Regions from separate parts of the Pantoea sp. RCC30.1 genome, predicted to be linked through region 2. Evidence: predicted binding sites of a transcription regulator. Region 2 holds the regulator's gene; each other region holds the start of a gene.
The links. The regulator PurR, encoded in region 2, represses purine synthesis genes. The targets are predictions, from matches to a motif close to CANGCAAACGTTTGCNTG.
Positions count from the first base shown of each region.

Region 1 (7,332 bases), on a different contig from region 2:
CTCGCCGTGGCTCAGGTTAGCGGCATCCAGTTCAGCGGTGACCTGCGCGGCAAAGGCTTCTGCCAGGCTGCGCAGGGCTTTTGGTGGCAGCTCTTCGGTGCCGATCTCCACCAGGAAGGTTTGTTCAGTCATGGCTGCCTCTTACTTTTTGTTATTGCACATCGGGAAGCCCATTGCCTCGCGAGAGGCGTAGTAAGCTTCAGCCACGGCTTTAGTCAGGGTACGAATGCGCAGAATATAGCGCTGACGCTCTGTTACCGAGATCGCTTTGCGGGCATCCAGCAGGTTAAAGCTGTGTGCCGCTTTCAGAATGCGTTCGTAGGCGGGCAGTGGCAGCGGTTTTTCCAGCGCCAGCAGATGCTGCGCCTCTTTCTCGTACTGCTCGAAGCAGGTAAAGAGGAAATCAACGTCGGCGTATTCGAAGTTATAGGTGGATTGCTCCACTTCGTTCTGATGGAACACGTCGCCGTAGGTGGTTTTGCCCAGCGGGCCATCGCTCCAGACCAGATCGTAAACGCTGTCGACGCCCTGGATATACATCGCCAGACGCTCCAGACCGTAGGTGATCTCACCGGTTACCGGCTTACACTCCAGGCCGCCAACCTGCTGGAAGTAGGTGAACTGCGTCACTTCCATGCCGTTGAGCCACACTTCCCAGCCGAGTCCCCAGGCACCCAGCGTCGGGTTTTCCCAGTTATCTTCCACGAAGCGAATGTCATGCACCGTCGGATCCATACCCAGCTCTTTCAGCGAGCCAAGGTAGAGCTCCTGAATGTTGTCCGGTGACGGTTTGATGATCACCTGGAACTGGTAATAGTGTTGCAGACGGTTCGGGTTTTCACCGTAGCGGCCATCGGTAGGACGGCGTGATGGCTGCACGTAAGCGGCAGCGATCGGCTCCGGGCCGAGTGCGCGCAGACAAGTCATCGGGTGTGAAGTGCCAGCGCCCACTTCCATGTCCAGCGGTTGGACAATGGTGCAGCCCTGACGCGCCCAGTAATCCTGCAAGGTCAGGATCAGCCCCTGAAAGGTTTTGGTATCAAACTTTTGCATGTTGAGTGTGCACGCGCTTCGGTTAGATTAAAAAAAGAGGCCGACAGTATACCCTTTGACCGCGCGATGTGCAGCCGTAAATCCCAGGCGGTGCCGGCGCGTTTAAGCGGCGATTCCGGACGCTGGCATACAGATGGCTCCGAATCCTGCTGGCAGCAGTTGTTGCGCTGGTCGCATTTGACTACCCTCTTGCGCACGGAGCGATGCGCAAGAGGACACCATGCCGCAAAAGATTTACTGGATCGACAATTTACGTGCGGTTGCCTGCCTGATGGTGATCGTGATTCACACCACCACCTGGTATATCACCGGGCCGATGGCGGTGACAGGCACGACCTGGGATGTGGCTAATCTCCTGAACTCGGCATCACGCGTCTGTGTTCCGCTTTTCTTTATGATCTCCGGCTACCTGTTTTTCGGCGAACGCAGCGCTCAGCCGCGCCATATGCTCCGGCTAGTGCTCTGTCTGCTGTTTTACAGCGCGGTCTCGCTGGCCTATATCACCTGGCTGACGCCGATCAGCGAAGGACGTTCGATCCTGAAGATGCTGCAGAAGCCGGTGTTCTATCATCTGTGGTTCTTCTTTGCGCTGATCGGCATCTATCTGATGTCGCCGCTGATTCAGGTGAAAACCGTGCAGGCGCGTTACGTCGCGCTGCTGGTGCTGGTGCTGGCGGTGCTCGCCAACCCCAATACGGTCAGCCAGTCGCTGGGCCCGTTTCACTTTCTGCCGGTTAATCTCTATGTCAGCGGCGACAGCATTTACTACCTGCTCTATGCGCTGCTGGGACGGGCGATTGGCACCATGGAGACCAGCCGACGCGGCCTGACGCCGCTGGCTGCCGGGCTGTTTATCGCCTGTGTGATTGGCATTACGCTGGGGACGAAAAAGGCGCTGATCGTCAACGGAGCGTTTAACGATACCTGGTATCTCTACTGCGGACCGCTAGTGTTTATCGCCGCGATCAGCCTGCTGATCGTGTTTAAAAACAGCCTGAACCAGCGCACCCTGCCAGGTTTTACGGTGATTGCACGCTATTCACTGCCGATCTACGGCTTTCATGCGCTGTTCATTCACTACCTGCGTACTCATCACTACGATGATATGTCGCGTCCGTGGCTCGACCTGCCCTGGGTGTTCGGGCTGACGCTGGGCGGCAGCCTGCTGCTGGGAATGGTGCTGAAACGCGTCGATACCCGTCACTTCGTCAGCTGATCGGTTTCGCGCTGGCGGGCGCGTCGTAGCTGGCGTGCCGATGAAAACCCCGCCGCCAGCGCCGCTTTTTCGGCAGATTCACCCTGCTGCTGACGCTGGCGCGCCACGCCAACCCGCAGCTGCTCATGATATTCCCGCACGCTGATCCCCAGATGCTGACGAAACAGCCGCGCCAGATGGCGGCTACTGACATGGGTGCGTCCGGCCAGTTCAGTCAACGTCCAGCCATGCTCTGGATGGGCAATCATCAGATCCTGCGCCCGATGAATGGCCGGATGCATGTGATTGCGATAACGCAGCCAGGGTGAAAGCTGTGGATCGTCACCGGCACGGCGGAACCAGACCACCATTTCCCGCGCCACCGCCAGCGCTGTGGGCGTATCGCAAAGCTGAGAGATCAGATGCAGTGCCAGATCGATTCCCGCCGTGATGCCCGCGCTGGTCCAGATATTTTCATGCCCGACAAACACCCGATTCTCCTGCACCTGCGCGCGCGGGGCCGCCGCTTTCAGACGGGCAATCACATCATGATGAGTGGTGCAGAGTACGTCATCCAGCATACCCGCCTGCGCCGCCAGCAGCGCACCCGAACAGACGCAGACCAGCATAAAGGTCTGCGCGCGCAGCGCGCTGTGCTGACGCATCAGCCATTCGCGTGCTTCTGCGGCCTGCGGTGTGGCATAACAGATCTGCGAGTCATAGACGCCAGGCACCACCAGCAGGCTCCCGGCGGGCAACTCTTTCGGTAAGGGTTCGATGCCACCAATGGTCATGCCGGTGGAGCAGACCACCTCCGGCTGCGGGCCGATGTAGCGCAGCGTAAAGCGATCCCCCGCCAGCTTCAGCGTCTCGGCCGGGCCGGCCAGATCAAGCGCCATGACGCCAGGCAGGGTTAAAAACCAGACGGTGTGTGTCATGCTGGCCCGCGCTACACCAGATCCCAGCCACGGGCGCGCCACAGCGCAGGCAACTGCGCCATGTCGTCGAAACGCGTCACCAGCGGATGATCCAGTTCGGGGTTGTGCGGGTCAGCACAGTAGTAGTAGACCGGAATGCCGGCAGCGATACCGGCGCGGGCACCCGCTTCGGAGTCATCCACCAGAATGCAGCGCTCAATCGGCACCTGCATCTGTTCCGCCGCGTGGTACATCAGTTCCGGATCGGGCTTCCAGTGCAGAATGTCATAACCGCTGTAGAGGTGCTCCGCAAACAGCGGCAGCATGCCGGTTAAGCCCAGCGAGTGCTGCATCTTTTTTACCGTCCCGTTTGAAACCACGCACATCGGCACCTTTATCTGTTCAACCAGCGCTTTCGCGCCTGCGATTGGCTGCAGTTGCTGATCAAACAGTCGCGCGACTTCCGTGCGGTAAGCCGTTTCTACCTCTTCCATCGGCAGCGACACCTGATGCGCGTCGCCCACGTCACGAATGATGTCGTAGAGTTTTACCCCCTTATACTTTTCAAACATCTGCTGCAGCGACAGGTCCAGGCCGTAACGGGCAAAGGTATTGACGTAGGCCTGGGTGCAGAGCAACTCACTGTCCACCAGCGTGCCATCGCAATCAAAAAAGACGCATTCTACTGACATCAGACTCTATCCTTCGATTCAGGGGTGTGCTCCACACTCTACCGTACTCAGCGCAGATTGCGAGACTGGCAATCGGTTGCGAAAAATCATTGTATTGGCCAGGTAAAATCGCCAGGATACGCGCCGATGATTTTTTCTTCTGGATGGATGGCATGAGCAAGCAAGGCGTTTTGCAGCGCATCTTCAGGCTGCAGGAACATGGCACCACGGTGCGCACCGAAGTGATCGCAGGTATCACCACTTTTCTGACGATGGTCTATATCGTCTTCGTCAATCCGCAGATCCTCGGCGTCGCTGGCATGGATACCCAGGCGGTGTTTGTAACCACCTGTCTGATTGCCGCCTTCGGCAGCATTCTCATGGGACTGTTTGCCAATCTGCCAGTGGCGCTGGCGCCCGCAATGGGGCTGAACGCCTTTTTCGCCTTTGTGGTGGTCGGCGCGATGGGCTATTCGTGGCAGGTCGGTATGGGCGCGATCTTCTGGGGTGCAGTCTGCCTGCTGATCCTGACGCTGCTGCGGGTTCGCTACTGGATGATTGCCAATATCCCGCTGAGCCTGCGCGTGGGTATCACCGCCGGTATCGGCCTGTTTATCGCCATGATGGGACTGAAGAACGCCGGTATTATCGTGCCGAATCCCAATACCCTGGTGGCGGTGGGGAACCTGACCTCGCACAGCGTGCTGCTGGGCGCACTGGGCTTCTTTATTATCGCCATTCTGGCATCACGCAATATCCATGCGGCGGTGCTGATCTCGATGGTCGTCACCACGGCGATTGGCTGGATGCTGGGCGATGTGAAATTTGTCGGCCTGTTTTCTGCGCCGCCTTCCATTACTTCGGTAGTCGGGCAGGTCGATATCAAAGGTGCCTTTAACATTGGCATGGCGGGCGTGATCTTCTCCTTTATGCTGGTCAATCTGTTCGACTCCTCCGGCACGCTGATCGGCGTCACCGACAAAGCGGGACTGACCGATGAAACCGGCACCTTCCCACGGATGCAGCAGGCGCTCTATGTTGACAGCATCAGTTCGGTAAGTGGGGCGCTGGCGGGCACTTCATCCGTGACCGCCTATATCGAGAGCACCTCGGGCGTGGCGATTGGTGGCCGTACCGGCCTGATGGCGGTGGTCACCGGGCTGCTGTTCCTGCTGGTGACCTTCCTGTCACCGCTGGCGGCAATGGTGCCGTCCTACGCCGCTGCGGGCGCGCTGATTTACGTTGGCGTGTTGATGACTGCCAGCCTGTCGCGCGTACGCTGGAATGATTTGACCGAAGCCGTTCCGGCATTTGTAACCGCCGCCATGATGCCCTTCAGCTTTTCAATTACCGAAGGCATTGCGCTGGGGTTTATCGCTTATTGCGTCATGAAGCTGGGCACCGGCCGCTGGCGTGAAATCAGCCCCTGCGTGGTGATTGTTGCTCTGCTGTTTGTGCTGAAGATTGTTTTTATCGACGGGCACTAAGCGTATTGAGGGCTATTGAGGGCCGCAATCTCTGGGTTGCGGCTTTTTTATATTTCAGGATGCAGACTGCGCTCGCTGGGCAGGCTGGTCAGCCGCAGGGCATGAGGCCCGATGTTGGGCTTACCCATCTCTATTTCGCGTAATGGGTGCCACTGAAAGGCACTATCCATCTCCCACAAATGCAGACGCTGGGTCGCAGACGACAGCGCGCACGACCAGACCAGCACAAGCTCCGCGTCACACACCACCTGGATGTCGGGATAGAGTGACGATCGCAGCCGACCCGCACCGGGTAACAGGCGCAGCGAATCCAGTCCCCGATCACCTTCTCCCGTCAGCTTGAGAATGCTCTGGCGTAATGTCCAGATCTGCGTCACTGCCTCCATGGCATCCTGCTGGGCATTGATCCAGGCGATCTCGCCCGAGGTTAATCCCTGAATCAGTTGCTCCTGAGTCTGGCGACTCCGAGCATGCACAATCTCCATATCCAGACCGGCACGTCCACCCTCTTCGGCCAGCAGCACACCCACCGTATTACCCGCATAAGCGATACTAAAGTCGGGCAGATCGCTGTCAGCAAATACGGGACGTCCGTTGCTCTGGATAATCAGGCGCGGCAGCTCATTAATGCCATAAACCCGCAGCATCAGCTGTGCCAGCAGGGTACGCGCGGCAAGAAATCGCCCACGGCGTTTGTCAGCAAACTGCTGTGCCGTGTCGGAGATAGCCTGGGGAATGCGTAAATCATTAGCCGGGAAGCCGGGATCGCCCGTCCAGCGTACAAAATGACCAGCCATCTGTCGCTCCGTGAAAATGGTCAGATAATCATCAGAAGCATTGTAGGAATTTTCTTATCGGAATGCACCTGGCAACGCACAGATTAGGTTAAATTCGGAATAGGATGAGCGGAGTAGCGCAGATTGGCGGGATCGATCTTAGATACGCGTCGCGAACCGAATCGCGACGCGGGTAGCATCAGGCGAAGCGGCTCGCCTGCTCAAAGCTCAGGCGCGGCAGGCGCGGATGCAGTTTTGATGCCTCACCGTAGCCGAGGTTAATCAGCAGGTTAACCTGATACTGACCGTCGGGGAAAAAGGCATCATTGACTTTGGCCGGATCAAAACCGGACATCGGACCGGCATCCAGACCCAGCGAACGGGCCGCCAGGATCAGATAACCCGCCTGCAGGCTGCTGTTACGGAAAGCGGTCTCTTTTGCCGCTTCCGGGCTGCCGGTAAACCAGCTGCGTGCATCCGCATGCGGGAACAGCGCGGGCAACTGCTCATAGAACTCGCGGTCCCAGGCCACAATCACCGTGACCGGCGCGCTCATGGTTTTGTCCAGATTGCCGGAAGAGAGTGCCGGTTTCAGCTTCTCTTTGCCTTCCGCCGAGGTCACGAAAACAAATCGCGCAGGCGAGCAGTTCGCCGAGGTCGGGCCCAGTGCCGTTAAGGCATAGAGCTGTTCCAGCAGGGCGTTATCGACGGACTTAGCCTGCCAGTAACTGTGAGTGCGGGCGTCATTAAACAGCGTATCCAGTGCGGCAGTCTCAAGCGGTGTACTCATGCAACTCTCCTGTTTCAGGCGAAAAAGTTCGCCCAAGGGTGTTCACGTAATGGGTTTGCGTCCGGCCCGATGTGGCGGGATGAGGGGGGATTCACTCACCGCAATTCATAGCCTCAGGTCAGATCGGCGCTTCAACCGTTATACGTCAAAGCGGTGCCGCCGCAAAATAACATATCAGCAAGAATCAACGCGGAGGCGGGTATAACAGAGGAGGCAGCGTGGCGGGAATTCAGGCCTGACAGCGCGATGCCGTCAGGCCTGCACGGTTATTTACCGATACAGAAGCTGGAGAAGATACGACCCAGCAGATCGTCAGAGGTGAACTCGCCGGTGATCTCGCTTAACGCCTGCTGAGCGACTCGCAGCTCTTCTGCCAGTAACTCACCGGCGCGGGCACCGAGCAGCTGCGCTTTACCCTGCTGTAAGTGTGTGGCCGCCAGCTC
Region 1 is NZ_JBXUHX010000003.1:157,880-165,211, forward strand. It holds gene glyS (glycine--tRNA ligase subunit beta) at 1-132, opposite strand, end outside; gene glyQ (glycine--tRNA ligase subunit alpha) at 142-1,053, opposite strand; gene AC2LB6_RS04775 (acyltransferase) at 1,274-2,269, shown strand; gene AC2LB6_RS04780 (GlxA family transcriptional regulator) at 2,254-3,186, opposite strand; gene yieH (6-phosphogluconate phosphatase) at 3,198-3,857, opposite strand; gene AC2LB6_RS04790 (NCS2 family permease) at 4,010-5,323, shown strand; gene AC2LB6_RS04795 (4'-phosphopantetheinyl transferase family protein) at 5,371-6,120, opposite strand; gene AC2LB6_RS04800 (malonic semialdehyde reductase) at 6,299-6,889, opposite strand; gene mnmE (tRNA uridine-5-carboxymethylaminomethyl(34) synthesis GTPase MnmE) at 7,156-7,332, opposite strand, start outside.
Region 1: a site for PurR is predicted at 3,923-3,940, ahead of AC2LB6_RS04790 (NCS2 family permease). Genes of this name have one in related genera too.

Region 2 (7,332 bases):
CACAATCGGATAGATCGCCCCGTTAGCCAGCGCCATCCCGCAGAACGGAACCATCAGGCTCACCAGCGTGCTGTTGCCTGCAAGCGCAACAGCAAACAGCGACAGAATGCTTAGGCTGTAGACGCCCAGCATCCAGGGCAGCAACTGTGCACCGTTAAAGCGGTTGAGCAGAGCGCGACAGCCGAATCCACCTATTAAAAAGGCGAGGGTCTGGGGCACATAACTCAGGCCGATATCGGCGGGTGAGAGACCCAGATCCGCCAGAATAAACGGCGAGCCAGTCAGCCAGGCAAAGAAGCTGGCAGAACAGGCAGAGTAGATCAGCACGTTGCCGCTGTAGACCCGCGATTTCAGCAGCGTGAAGAAGCCCGGCTGCGCCTTTTTTTCACTTGCGGCTTTGCGAACGGTGGGCAGACGCAGCGTGGTCAGTATCAGCGCCATCGCAATCAGGGTCAGCACCAGGAAAATCGAACGCCAGTGGAAGTGGCCGATCAGCCAGGCACCCAGCAACGGCGCCAGCGCGGGAGAGAGCGCAACCAGCGGCATAATGGTGGCGAAGACTTTGTTGGCGCGCGCGGCAGGGTAGCGATCCACCACTAATGCCTGCCAGCTCACGGCCGCAGCACAGACGCCAATCGCCTGCACGAAGCGCAGCGCCAGCATCAGATAGATATTATTCACCCACAGCATGCCCGCACAGCCGATGCCAAACATGGCCAGTCCGGCCAGCAGCACAGGTTTGCGACCAATGCGATCGGAGAGCGGTCCCCAGAATAGCTGACCCAGGGCGAAGCCTCCCAGAAAGAGACTCATACTGGCGCTGATCAGGCCGGGTGAGGTATTAAAGGTTTGCTGCATCGCCCCGAAGGCGGGCAGGTACATATCTGTGGCTAAAAAGCCGAGCATGCTCAGCAGGGCAAGGTAAGGCATAAATCCTTTATTCGACAACATCTCATTCTCATTTTTGCAGGATAAACGCGGCAGAGTGTAAAAGGTGCGTTTGCTGCTGTGAAACGGTAATATTTGCCGATTGCTGTTAAAATTTTTGAAGGCAGATTATGTGGTCAGAATATGCATTAGAAGTGGTTGACGCGGTCGCCCGTGGGGGCAGCTTCAGCGCTGCCGCGCAGGAGTTACATCGGGTGCCTTCTGCCATCAGCTACACGGTGCGCCAGCTGGAGAACTGGCTGGCGGTGCCGCTATTTGAGCGTCAGCATCGTGAAGTGGTCCTCACCCCGGCAGGCGAGCATTTTGTCAGGGAAGGGCGCAGCGTCATCAAAAAAATGCTTGCCACCCGGCGACAGTGTCAGCAGCTTGCCAACGGCTGGCGCGGGCAGCTCAGCATTGCCGTTGACCGTATTGCAAAGCCTCAGCGCACCCGGCAACTGGTTAAAGATTTCTATCGCCACTTCCCCGATATGGAGCTCATCATCAGCTATGAAGTCTTTAACGGCGTCTGGGATGCGCTGGCCGATGGCCGGGTGGAGGTCGCGATTGGTGCCACGCAGGCAATCCCGGTGGGCGGACGTTTTGCGTTTCGCGATATGGGCACTCTCAACTGGCGCTGCGTGGTCGCGCCGGATCATCCGCTGACGCAGGCGAGCCAGATCGATGATGACACGTTGCGAAGCTGGCCATCACTGGTGCTGGAAGATACCTCGCGTGCGCTGCCACGCCGTATGACATGGACGCTGGATAACCAGCGCAGGCTGGTGGTGCCGGAATGGCAGACCGGGCTGGAGTGCGTACAGGCGGGATTGTGTGTGGCGATGGTGCCGGGTCATCTTGCCAGGCCACTGCTGGACAGCGGCCAGCTGGTTGAACTGACACTGCCGGTGGCGTTCCCGGACAGCCCCTGCTGCGTCAGCTGGGCTGAAGATCGCGCATCACCGGCAACAGGCTGGTTGCTCAGCTATCTGGGTGATGCGCAAACACTTAATCAGGAGTGGTTAAGCGAAGATTAACGGCGATAGTCGCGGAATGGACCATCGGCCACGGAACGGCGTTCAATCAGCGTAGGGTGGACTTCAATCGTTTGTGACACTTCACGCTTACTGGTGATGCGGTCCAGCAGCATATCCAGCGCTTTTTCACCCAACTGGGCTTTAGGCTGATGCACGGTCGTCAGGGCCGGTGCGAAATAGCGGGCGTTGCGCACATTGTCATAACCGATCACCGAAATATCCTGCGGGACGCGCAGGCCCATCTCGTCGGCGGCGCAAATCGCGCCCATCGCCATGATGTCACCGCCGCAGAACACCGCCGTTGGACGCTGTTTCTGCGACAGGATCTGCTGCATCGCCTGATAGCCTGACTCCGGCTCGAAGTCACCCTGCACAATCCACTCGGCACGCGGTTGAATACCCGCTTCTTCCATCGCCTTCAGGAAACCGGCGTGGCGTCCTCCACCAGTGTTGCGTTCCATCTGACCGGGGATAGCACCAATATCACGGTGTCCGCGTTCAATCAGATAGCGTCCAGCCAGATAGCCGCCCTGGAAAGCATTATCGAGCACCGTGTCGGTGAAGTCGGCGCGCGACTCGCCCCAGTCCATCACCACCATTGGGATATTACGGTTCTCTTCCAGCATCTGCAGCAGATCGTCCGGATATTCAGAGCACATCACCAGCAGACCATCGACGCGTTTCTGCGCCATCATGCTGAGGTAGGCGCGCTGCTTTTGCAGGTCGTTATGCGCATTACCCAGAATCAGCGTATAGCCTTTGTCAAAACAGTGATTTTCAACCGCTTCAATAATTTCAGCAAAATAGGGCGCTTCGCTGGAGGTGGCAAGCAGGCCCAGCGTCCTGGTGTGGTTCACTTTCAGGCTGCGCGCGACGGCGCTCGGCGAGTAGTGAAGTTCTTTTATCGCCTGCCAGACCGCGTTGCGTGTCTCTTCAGCGACAAAGCGGGTTTTATTGATGACGTGCGAAACGGTGGTCGTTGAGACGCCGGCGCGTTTCGCCACATCTTTAATTGTTGCCATGAAAATCGGACTCCAGTGCTTATCTAACTCTATGATAAGCGTAGTGTTAAACGTTTGCGTCTGCTCAGGGTTTTTTCCGCAAAAATGCAGCTTTTCTTGCCCGTAAACAGGCCGCTGGCGGAGAATAAATGCCTTAAAAGATGCGCAAACGGAATCAGAGTTGCGCGCGTTGCGCAACAGAGGCGGGATTCTAACAAGGCTGGACGGATAAAACGAGATTTTTACCGGGCTGTGTGGGAAAATGCCATATCCCTACAAATTGTGTGACTAAGGAGCAAACAATGAGTACCGATCTTAAACTGGCGTTAATGACCACCGCAGGCTGTCTGCTGATGATTGTGGCCTTTAGTTTTACTGCCATTCTGCACTAATAAAAAAGCCGGGATTATCCCGGCTTTTTCTGACTGTTCTGCTGCTCAGCGTATAGTTTTTGGCGTCATCACCCGACGGGCGCCAATGTAGTGGCGCTGCCAGTAATCTTCTCCTAATGCGCTGATCTGAATATCTTTACCGGTACGTGGCGATTGAATAAACTTGCCATCGCCCAGGTAAACGCCGACGTGGTCCGCAGTACCGCGACCGTTAATGCGGAAGAAGACCAGATCGCCTTTCTCCAGCGACTCGCGTTTAATTGGCGCTGCGTCACGCAGGTGATACATCTCGTTAGCGGTACGCGGGATCTTAAACTTCACCAGATCTTTATAGGCGTACCAGACCAGACCGCTGCAATCGAAACCAGTATGGGGTGACGTGCCGCCCCACTGATAAGGTTTACCCAACTGGCCCATCAGCTTGGTCATCGCGGTTTCACGTGCCTTCTGATAGCGCTGACGGTGGGATTTGCTCATTTTAATTGTGCCAGGTTCGCTGGTGGTGACCTCAGCGGTTTTTAGCTGGCGCTGATGACCATAGCGTTTCTTCTCTTTATTTTTTTCTTTGCTTTTGCTGATACGGGCGGTTTTAAGCGAGGTCTTCTTAGCAGGCGTCTGTTTCGCAGTGAGTTCGACTTTTTTCTGTTTTTTAGTTTTGAGTTTTTGAACAGGGCTGAGGCGAGTCTTTTTCGTCACCGTTTTTACCTGGCGACGTTTGCGGCGCTCATCGTCGCGCGCACTCTTTTTTTCTGCTTTATGCGTACTGACGTTCACCGGCGCGTGCGGTGAAGCAGCAGCGACGTTGAAAAACAGTTGCGCAAAGGCCAGCATCAAAAGCGTAATGATTAAACGCATAGTCCGTTGATTAGTTAAGTTGTCAGGGCCACTACGCACCGCGACAAAGTTGAGATTAATCTGATCCAGGATCAGCGCCCAGGCCATTCTAGTCCAGTTCTTTTAAAAACTGTAATGCCTTTTAATATTAATCTTTGCAACCCACGTAATCGCGCTGAAAATGAACATTTTCAGCGTCTTATATCAACGAAATTATTACGAATTATTAAACTGTTACCAGCTGTTAATAATCAGGGATTCAGGCGTCACGAAGCTGAACTTAACAATGATGGCGATTTAATCGGGCAGCGGTCAAAATCTCGTTTTCAGTCACGCTGCGAAGTCGCTACAATAAACAAACACGAAGTGACGAATTAAGGAAGGCAATTATGAGTACTGTAGAAAAAATTCAGCGCCAGATCGCAGAAAACCCGATCCTGCTGTACATGAAAGGTTCCCCGAAACTGCCTAGCTGCGGTTTCTCTGCACAGGCGGTACAGGCGCTGTCAGCCTGTGGTGAGCGTTTTGCTTACGTGGATATTCTGCAGAACCCGGACATTCGTGCCGAGATGCCGAAATTCGCTAACTGGCCAACCTTCCCGCAGTTGTGGGTTGATGGCGAGCTGGTCGGTGGCTGCGACATCATCGTCGAGATGTTACAACGAGGTGAACTGCAGACGCTGATCAAAGAGACTGCAGAGAAGTTTAAAGAAGCAGAATAAAAAAAGGCCGACATCACGTCGGCCTTTTTCATTGCGGCATCCCTTATGCGGATGTCGTGGCTTCTGCATCACCTTCCGCGAAGGGCAGTGGCCAGCCACCTAACCGTTTCCAGCGGTTCACCAGCTCGCAGAACAGCGTTGCCGTCTGCTGAGTGTCATAGAGCGCCGAATGCGCCTGCGTACTGTCAAACTCCATTCCCGCCGCAATACAGGCTTTCGCCAGAACCGTCTGACCCAGCACCAGTCCACTCAGCGCTGCGGTGTCAAAGGTGGCAAACGGGTGAAATGGATTGCGCTTCAGGCTGGCACGTTCCGCCGCCGCTGACATAAAGTTCAGGTCGAACGTGGCATTGTGCGCCACCATAATGGCGCGATTGCAGCCGCTGTCTTTAATGCCCTTGCGCACCATTTTGAAAATGGCGTGCAGCGCTTCATATTCACTGACTGCGCCGCGCAGCGGATTACTCGGATCGATACCGGTAAAGGCCAGCGCTTCCGGATGCAGCAGCGAGCCGACAAAAGGTTCGACGTTGAAGTGCAGCGTCTGGTCGATCTGAATCCATCCCTCTTCATCCATTTTCAGCGTGATAGCGGCAATCTCCAGTAACGCATCGGTTTGGGCGTTGAAACCTGCGGTTTCAACGTCGATCACCACCGGATAGAAGCCACGGAAACGTTGATTGAGTGCATTAGGGGAATTCGATTCAGACATCAGGATCTCGTTGCAGAAAAAGGGCAGCGCGTATTATGGCAAAAAACGGGGCCGGGTGCAGCAGATGAAGCGAAGAGAAGGGGATTCAGCCCACCCGGAAGGCAGGCTGAGGGGCAGGTTTAGTTGCCCAGGCCGTTACCGGCATCTTTGTTTTCGATCAGCTCGATTTTGTAGCCATCAGGATCTTCAACAAAGGCAATAATGGTGGAGCCGCCTTTAACCGGACCCGCTTCACGCGTCACGTTGCCGCCATCTTTGCGGATACGTTCGCACGCTGCTGCTGCGTCATCAACGCCCAGCGCAATGTGACCATACGCATTGCCGAGGTCATACTTATCGACGCCCCAGTTATAAGTCAGCTCGATCACCGCACCTTCGCTCTCGTCGGTGTAGCCTACAAACGCCAGGGTATATTTATATTCGGTGTTTTCGCTCTGACGCAGCACGCGCATGCCCAGCACACGGGTGTAGAAATCGATAGAACGTTGCAGATCGCCAACGCGCAGCATGGTATGAAGTAAACGCATAACATCCTCTTTTAAATAAAACGCCATCGCCGGATGACCCAGGCGATAAGTATAGCGATGAAAATCGCCATTGAATAATGGCTGCCGCCATCGTCCCGGACGGCAGCCCAAAACAGTTACAGCGTCGGGTAGTCGATATAACCTTCAGCGCCGCCGCCGTAGAAGCTTTCCGGGCGCTGTGGATTGAGTGGGGCATCCTGCTGCAGACGCTCAACCAGGTCCGGGTTAGCAATGTAATCACGACCAAACGCAACCGCATCGATCAGACCGCGACCGATCAGATCATCGGCTTTCTCAACGGTGTAGGCACCGGCACCAATGATGGCACCCGGGAAGAGATCACGCACTTTCTGACGGAAGGCATCGGTGTAAGGCTGACCACCGGCCCAGTCTGGCTCTGAAAGGTGCAGATAGGCGATGTTGCGTTTTGCCAGCTCGCCGATGTACCACAGCGCCGCTTCTTCTTCGTCCGGACCGTTGTCCAGATTCTGGAAGCTGCCGATGGGTGAGACGCGAATACCAATGCGATCGGCTGACCAGTTAGCGATGACTGCATCAACCACTTCCAGCGCAAAGCGACCGCGTTTTTCGATGCTGCCGCCATATTCGTCGGTACGATGGTTTGAGCCAGGAGCCAGGAACTGGTGCATCAGGTAGCCGTGCGCGGAGTGCAGCTCAAGCAGATCAAAGTCCGCTTCACGCGCGTTGGCCGCAGCCTGACCAAAATCAGCCACGATCTGCTTGATCTCTGGCACGGTCAGTTCACGCGGCGTTGAGGTATCTTCGCGATAAACGCTGCCATCTTCAGCACGCAGTGAAGTACGAGTGCCGGCAGCAATCGCTGATGGCGCTACCGGTGCTTTGCCTTCCGGCTGCACGCTGTTATGTGAGATACGACCAGTGTGCCATAACTGTACTGCGGTGTGACCGCCAGCCTGGTGCACGCCTTCGTTAATCACTTTCCACGCTGCAATCTGTGGCTGCGTATGTAAGCCTGGGGCACCGGCATAGCCTTTCGCCTGGAAAGAGATCTGAGTCGCTTCGGTTATGATCAGACCAGCGCTGGCGCGCTGACAGTAATATTCCGCCATCATCGGAGTAGGGATGTCGCCTGGCTCAATGCTGCGCAGACGGGTCAGCGGTGCCATGAATACGCGGTTTGGGACGGTAATTGCGCCGA
Region 2 is NZ_JBXUHX010000017.1:45,308-52,639, forward strand. It holds gene punC (purine nucleoside transporter PunC) at 1-951, opposite strand, end outside; gene punR (DNA-binding transcriptional activator PunR) at 1,059-1,964, shown strand; gene purR (HTH-type transcriptional repressor PurR) at 1,961-2,986, opposite strand; gene cydH (cytochrome bd-I oxidase subunit CydH) at 3,268-3,357, shown strand; gene AC2LB6_RS15720 (C40 family peptidase) at 3,403-4,212, opposite strand; gene AC2LB6_RS15725 (Grx4 family monothiol glutaredoxin) at 4,578-4,913, shown strand; gene rnt (ribonuclease T) at 4,957-5,625, opposite strand; gene gloA (lactoylglutathione lyase) at 5,745-6,152, opposite strand; gene AC2LB6_RS15740 (alkene reductase) at 6,269-7,332, opposite strand, start outside.

Region 3 (7,332 bases), on a different contig from region 2:
GGCGCGTGCCGCGGGTGAAACCGCGCCGCTGATGCTGGTTGGCGTCGTTAAAATGGTGCCGGAACTGCCGGTCGACGCGGTGTTCCCTTATCTGCATCTGGATCGCAAGTTTATGCATCTGGGCTTCCAGATTTACGATCTGGCGTTTCAGAGTCCGAATATTGAAGCTGACCGGCCGCTGGTGTTTGCCACCGCGCTGCTGCTGGTGCTGATCATTCTGTCGCTCAATCTGCTGGCGATGGGCCTGCGTCACCGTCTGCGTGAACGCTATCGCCTTATGACTCAATAACAGGCTATGACTATGACGTCCGACACGGATATCGCGCTGACCATTAACCATCTGTCGCTGTGGTATGGCGAGCGCCAGGCGCTGCAGGATATTTCTCTGCAGGTGCCGAAAAACAGGATTACCGCGCTTATTGGCCCGTCGGGCTGTGGTAAATCGACGCTGCTGCGCTGTTTTAATCGCATGAATGACGTTATTGATCACTGCCGGGTAGAGGGCGACGTGCTGCTGGGTTCGCTGCCGATCCTGCGGCCTGAGCAGGATCTCTCTGCGCTGCGCCGTCGGGTCGGCATGGTGTTTCAGCGGCCCAACCCTTTTCCAAAATCGATCTATGAAAATGTGGTCTACGGGCTGCGTTTGCAGGGTGTACGCGATCGGCGTGTGCTTAATGAAGCCTGCGAGCGTGCGTTGCGCGCGGCCGCGCTGTGGAGCGAGGTCAAAGATCAGCTGTCACAGAATGCGCTGACGCTTTCGACCGGACAGCAGCAGCGGCTGGTTATTGCCCGCGCCATTGCGATAGAGCCGGAAGTGCTGTTGCTGGATGAACCGACCTCCGCGCTGGATCCGATCTCCACGCTGGTGATTGAAGAGTTGATGACCACGCTGAAGCAGCATTTCACGCTGGTGCTGGTGACGCACAACATGCAGCAGGCCTCGCGCGTGTCAGATTACACCGCGTTTATGCATCAGGGCGCGTTAGTGGAGTTTGATGAGACCGACCGGATTTTCACCGCGCCGAAACAGCGACGGACCGAAGATTACATTACGGGACGCTACGGTTAAGGAGGGGGAGAGAGCGGTTTTTCGACAGAAGGCTTATCAACTTAAAGCGATGGGAGCCTATGCCCATAGTAAAGCATCGCGGGCCATGGATGGCCCGCGCTTCTTCTGACGTGTCAGTCGTTAGCATAGCCCTGCGGCGGCAGCGGTTCACCATCCAGCCAGGCTTTACCGTCACGCATCGCCAGCCGGCCCTCGACAAACCAGCCGATCACCAGTGGATAGATAGCGTGTTCCTGGTGCTGCACCCGCTCCGTAATCTCCGCTTCACTGTCGCCAGGAAAGACCGGCACTTTGGCCTGCAGGATCACCGGACCGCCATCCAGTTCGTCCGTCACGAAATGCACGGAAGTGCCATGTTCGCTGTCGCCATTTTCCAGTGCCTGACGATGCGTATGCAGACCCGGATATTTTGGCAGCAGGGAAGGGTGGATATTCAGCAGACGATTGTGGAAATGCGCCACGAAAGCGCTGCTGAGAATGCGCATATAACCTGCCAGCACAATCAGGTCCGGACTGTATGCTTCGATTTCAGCGATGAGCTGACGATCAAAGGCTTCGCGGTCAGCGAAATCGCTGGCGGCAAGCGCGTGGGCGGGAATTCCCGCCTCCTGCGCCCGCGTCAGGCCATAAGCGGCGGCACGGTTACTGAACACGGCAGCGACGCTGCCGTGAATCCGCCCGCTGGCACAGGCGTCAAGGATGGACTGAAGGTTACTTCCGTTGCCGGAAATCAGTACAACCAGCTTCTTCATCCGTTGATGACCACACGCTCTTCGGCCTCAGACGCTTTAATTACGCCGAGCTTCCAGGCTTTCTCGCCTGCGGCCTGCATCAGCGCAATGGCTTTGTCCGCATCTGCCGGGCTCAGGGCAATGATCATGCCGACGCCGCAGTTAAAGGTACGGTACATCTCAAAACGGCTGACGTTGCCCGCCTGCTGTAACCAGCTGAAGACCGCCGGCCACTGCCAGCTCTTCTCGTCGATTACGGCCTGGGTATTGTCAGGCAGCACGCGCGGAATATTCTCCCAGAAGCCGCCGCCGGTCAGGTGTGCGATAGCGTGCACATCGACCTGCTCGATCAGGCTGAGGATATTTTTCACATAGATGCGGGTGGGTTCCAGCAGATGATCAGCCAGCGGTTTGCCTTCCAGCTGTTCAGCCAGCGGATCGGTGTTGCTGACTTCCAGAATCTTGCGCACCAGCGAATAGCCGTTGGAGTGCGGGCCGCTGGAGCCGAGGGCGATCAGTACGTCGCCATCCTGCACCTTGCTACCATCAATAATTTCTGACTTTTCCACCACGCCGACACAGAAACCGGCCACGTCGTAATCTTCGCCGTGATACATGCCTGGCATCTCAGCGGTTTCACCGCCTACCAGCGCACAACCCGACTGCAGACAACCTTCGGCGATGCCGGTGATCACCGCAGAGGCGGTATCCACATCAAGTTTGCCGGTGGCGTAGTAGTCGAGGAAGAAGAGCGGCTCAGCGCCCTGTACCACCAGGTCGTTAACGCACATCGCGACCAGGTCAACACCAATGGCATCGTGGCGTTTAAGATCCATCGCCAGACGCAGCTTGGTGCCAACGCCATCGGTGCCGGAGACCAGCACCGGTTCACGGTATTTCTGCGGCAGCGCGCAAAGCGCACCAAAACCGCCCAGTCCACCCATCACTTCCGGGCGACGCGTCTTTTTCACTACGCCTTTAATACGGTCAACCAGAGCGTTACCAGCATCAATATCAACACCGGCGTCTTTGTAACTGAGAGAGGTTTTGTCGGTCACTGCGAGGTCCCCACGCGAGTTGCGGTTGGTGGTTTAAAATAAAGCGCGGCAATTCTATCAGTGCAGGCAAACGTTTGCGAGTCCGGCATTGCGCATCGGGCGATTTTCATTAATCCTCTATTTGTCCCGGTAAATCCCGCGGCTTTGCGCAAGAGCAGGTGGCGCAGAGCGCAAAAGGCGGTATAATCCCGCGATTTTTTTTAGCTCAACTCATTCCGGGAGAACACCAATGAAGATCGTGGAAGTCAGACACCCGCTGGTCAAACATAAACTGGGCTTGATGCGTGAGCATGATATCAGTACAAAGCGTTTTCGCGAGCTGGCCTCTGAAGTGGGCAGCCTGCTGACCTACGAAGCGACCGCCGATCTGGAAACAGAGCGCGTCACCATTGAGGGCTGGAACGGCCCGGTAGAAATCGATCAGATCAAGGGCAAAAAAATCACGGTGGTCCCGATCCTGCGTGCCGGCCTGGGCATGATGGAAGGGGTGCTGGAGCACGTTCCCAGCGCACGTATCAGCGTGGTAGGTGTTTACCGTGATGAAGAGACGCTGGAGCCGGTTCCCTATTTCCAGAAGCTGGTTTCTAACATCGAAGAGCGCCTGGCGCTGGTGGTCGATCCGATGCTGGCGACCGGAGGTTCCATGATTGCGACTATCGACCTGCTGAAGAAAGCGGGCTGCACCAGCATCAAAGTGCTGGTTCTGGTTGCCGCCCCAGAAGGGATTGCCGCGCTGGAGAAAGCGCATCCTGACGTCGAGCTTTACACCGCGTCAGTGGATCAGGGATTGAATGAAAAGGGTTACATCATTCCCGGGCTCGGCGATGCCGGGGACAAGATTTTCGGAACCAAATAAATCGCACAGCCGACCAGAGAGTCGGCTTTTTTTTGGCAAAAAACTCCCCGAACGGATTCGGTCTGCCGCAAGGCGGCACCGGCATGCCTTCTGCTGTGCCAGAGGCGCGAACCCTCGGGGATAAAAAAACACAGGGGATAAATGATGACTCGTCGCGCCATTGGCGTCAGTGAACGACCGCCGTTACTGCAAACCATTCCACTCAGCCTGCAACACCTGTTCGCCATGTTTGGTGCCACGGTACTGGTTCCGATTCTGTTCCACATCAATCCGGCGACGGTGCTGTTGTTTAACGGCGTCGGCACACTGATTTATCTCTTTATCTGTAAAGGCAAAATTCCCGCCTACCTGGGTTCAAGCTTTGCCTTTATCTCGCCGGTGCTGCTGTTGTTGCCGCTGGGTTATGAGGTTGCGCTGGGCGGATTTATTCTGTGTGGCGTGCTGTTCTGTATCGTGGCGCTGATTGTGAAACGCGCGGGCACCGGCTGGCTCGACGTGATGTTCCCTCCGGCGGCGATGGGCGCCATTGTCGCCGTCATCGGTCTGGAGCTGGCGGGTGTCGCTGCGAATATGGCGGGCCTGCTGCCCGCTGAAGGCAGTGCGCCCGACAGCAAAACCGTGCTGATTTCGATGGTCACGCTCGGCGTAACGGTATTCGGTTCCGTGCTGTTCCGTGGCTTCCTGGCGATCATCCCGATTCTGGTTGGTGTGGTGGCGGGCTATCTGCTCTCTGCGTTTATGGGCATCGTTGACTGGAGTGGCGTGGTTAAAGCCCCGTGGTTTGCACTACCAACTTTTTATACGCCGCGCTTTGAGTGGGTGGCGATGCTGACGATTCTGCCTGCGGCGCTGGTGGTCATTGCTGAGCATATCGGTCATCTGGTGGTCACTGCCAACATCGTGAAAAAAGATCTGATTCGTGACCCTGGCCTGCATCGTTCGATGTTCGCCAACGGCTTATCGACCGTGATCTCCGGCTTCTTTGGCTCCACGCCCAACACCACCTACGGTGAAAACATCGGTGTAATGGCGATTACCCGCGTTTACAGTACCTGGGTAATTGGCGGCGCGGCGATTCTGGCGATTCTGCTCTCCTGCGTCGGTAAACTGGCGGCGGTGATCCAGGCGATTCCGGTTCCGGTCATGGGCGGCGTGTCGCTGCTGCTGTATGGCGTCATTGGGGCATCCGGTATCCGCGTGTTGATCGAATCCAAAGTGGATTACAACAAAGCGCAGAACCTGATCCTCACCTCGGTGATCCTGATCATCGGCGTCAGCGGTGCGAAGGTGCATATCGGCGCGGCGGAACTGAAAGGCATGGCGCTGGCGACGATCGTGGGTGTCGGACTGGCGCTGATCTTCCGTGTGATCTCGTGGCTCAGACCGGAAGAAGTGGTGCTGGAGGCTGAGGAAACGCGCGAGCATTGATTGCAGCGAGCCTGAGAGGATCCGGGGCAGGGACGCCCCATTCATCTCTTTCTGAAAACTGTGTTAGACTTCCCCCGATTTTTTGCTTGTTCTCTTGCTGAGGTGCTTCTGAACACGCCGGCACAATTGTCATTGCCACTCTATTTACCCGACGATGAAACCTTCTCCAGCTTCTGGCCGGGGGAAAACCCGTCGCTGATTGCCGCACTAAAAGGCGCTCTCAATCAACAACATGGCAGCTATCTCTACTTCTGGTCACGCGAAGGCGGTGGACGGAGCCACCTGCTGCACGCCGCGTGCGCCGAAATGTCAGCGCGCAGCGAAGCAGTCGGTTACGTTCCGCTGGATAAACGCACCTGGTTTGTACCGGAAGTGCTGGAAGGGATGGAGCAGCTGTCACTGGTCTGCATCGATAACATCGAATGCATTGCAGGCGAGCCGGAATGGGAAATGGCGATTTTCGATCTCTATAACCGTATTCTGGAAACCGGCAATACGCGCCTGTTTATCACCGGCGATCGTCCGCCACGCCAGCTGAATCTTCAGCTGCCCGATCTCGCCTCGCGGCTGGACTGGGGACAGATCTATCGCCTGCAACCGCTCTCTGACGAAGACAAACTGCAGGCGCTGCAACTGCGTGCCGGATTACGCGGATTTGAGTTGCCGGAAGATGTGGGTCGCTTCCTGCTGAAGCGACTGGATCGTGAAATGCGCACGCTGTTTGATACGCTGGATCGGCTTGATCGCGCCTCGATCAGCGCCCAGCGTAAACTCACCATTCCGTTTGTTAAAGAGACGCTCGGCCTTTAAAGAATGTCGAGCACCGCTTCTGGCGGACGTCCTATCCGCGCCCTGTCGCCATTGATCACTATCGGCCTTTCAATCAGCACCGGATGTTCCACCAGCGCATCCAGCAGCGCACTTTCGCTTTTGTCGCTGAGTGCGAGTTCGATACAGATCGCCTCTTTAGTCCGCATTAACTCTCTTGCGCTCTGCATTCCCAGTTTCTGCAACAGGATTTGCAGCGTCTCGCGATCGGGCGGTATCTGCAGATAGAGCACCACTTCCGGCTCAATGCCGCGGTCGTTCAGCAGCGCCAGCGTCTCGCGGCTCTTGCTGCAGCGCGGGTTGTGATAAATCGTCACCATCTCTGACTCTCCTTTATTCTCAATTCGCGGTGTGCTGGCGGCGTGGGTGCTTAGCCTTTCTGATACTGCTTAAAGCGCTGTTGTAACTGGCGCAGCTGATCGATACGGGCATCGTAGCGCGCCTGTTTAAGGCTGCCGAGCGGTACCTGTGCGCTGGCGCTGCTCAGGGTGGTGATCGCCTGATCAAGCTGGCCATTCAGCGCCAGACTTTCTGCCCGCGCCGATAACTCTTCATCATTCAGTCCCTGTTGCGCAGAGGCCTGTGCCAGTAAATCCCAGCCGTTGGGATCGTCTTTATTATCCCAGGTATAGCGGTTCAGAATACGGCTGGCACTGGCATACTGCTTCGCTTCCACGTAGGCATTCGCCAGGTTGAGCTGCACCACCGGGCTGTTTTTGGCACCGGTTGCGGCGGTGAGCAGGGCGATGGCCTGTTGTGGCTGATTCAGGCCGATATCGATGTCCGACATGATATCCAGGAACCAGACGTTATTGGGCTGTTTCGCCAGCAGCGGCGTGACAATCCGCTTCGCATCGGCATAACTCTTCGCCTGCAAAAACTGTATGGCTTTGCCATATTGTGACGCCAGCTGCTCACGGGAATTGCCGCTGGCATACTGACTCAGCAGTTCGTCGGTGAGCTGATTACGCCCGGTGGAGTACATGCCCAGCGACCGTACTTTTGCGAAATAGAAATCCTGAGTCGATTGCACCACCACCGGTCGCATCTGATTGGCGCGGTTACGGGCATCCGCCAGACGGCTGTCGGGCAGGGGATGCGTCAGCAGAATTTCAGGGGGCTTTGAGGAGAAGCGGCTCTGATCGGCCAGCTTCTGCAGAAAGTTCGGCATCGCCTGTGGGTCGAACCCTGAGCGTTGCAGCACCTGAATACCGATGCGGTCCGCTTCCTGCTCATTGCCCTGGGTAAAGCTGATAATCCCCTGCTGCGTTCCCGCCAGAGTGCCGGTCAGTGCGGCCATGCCGGCCTGCGGACTCGCCATCGCCAGCAGAATAGAGCCCAGCGCGCCGACCCAGGTCAGCG
Region 3 is NZ_JBXUHX010000008.1:143,771-151,102, forward strand. It holds gene pstA (phosphate ABC transporter permease PstA) at 1-289, shown strand, start outside; gene pstB (phosphate ABC transporter ATP-binding protein PstB) at 302-1,069, shown strand; gene purN (phosphoribosylglycinamide formyltransferase) at 1,183-1,821, opposite strand; gene purM (phosphoribosylformylglycinamidine cyclo-ligase) at 1,818-2,858, opposite strand; gene upp (uracil phosphoribosyltransferase) at 3,088-3,714, shown strand; gene uraA (uracil permease) at 3,859-5,142, shown strand; gene hda (DnaA inactivator Hda) at 5,251-5,952, shown strand; gene arsC (arsenate reductase (glutaredoxin)) at 5,949-6,290, opposite strand; gene bepA (beta-barrel assembly-enhancing protease) at 6,341-7,332, opposite strand, start outside.
Region 3: a site for PurR is predicted at 2,922-2,939, ahead of purM (phosphoribosylformylglycinamidine cyclo-ligase). Genes of this name have one in related genera too.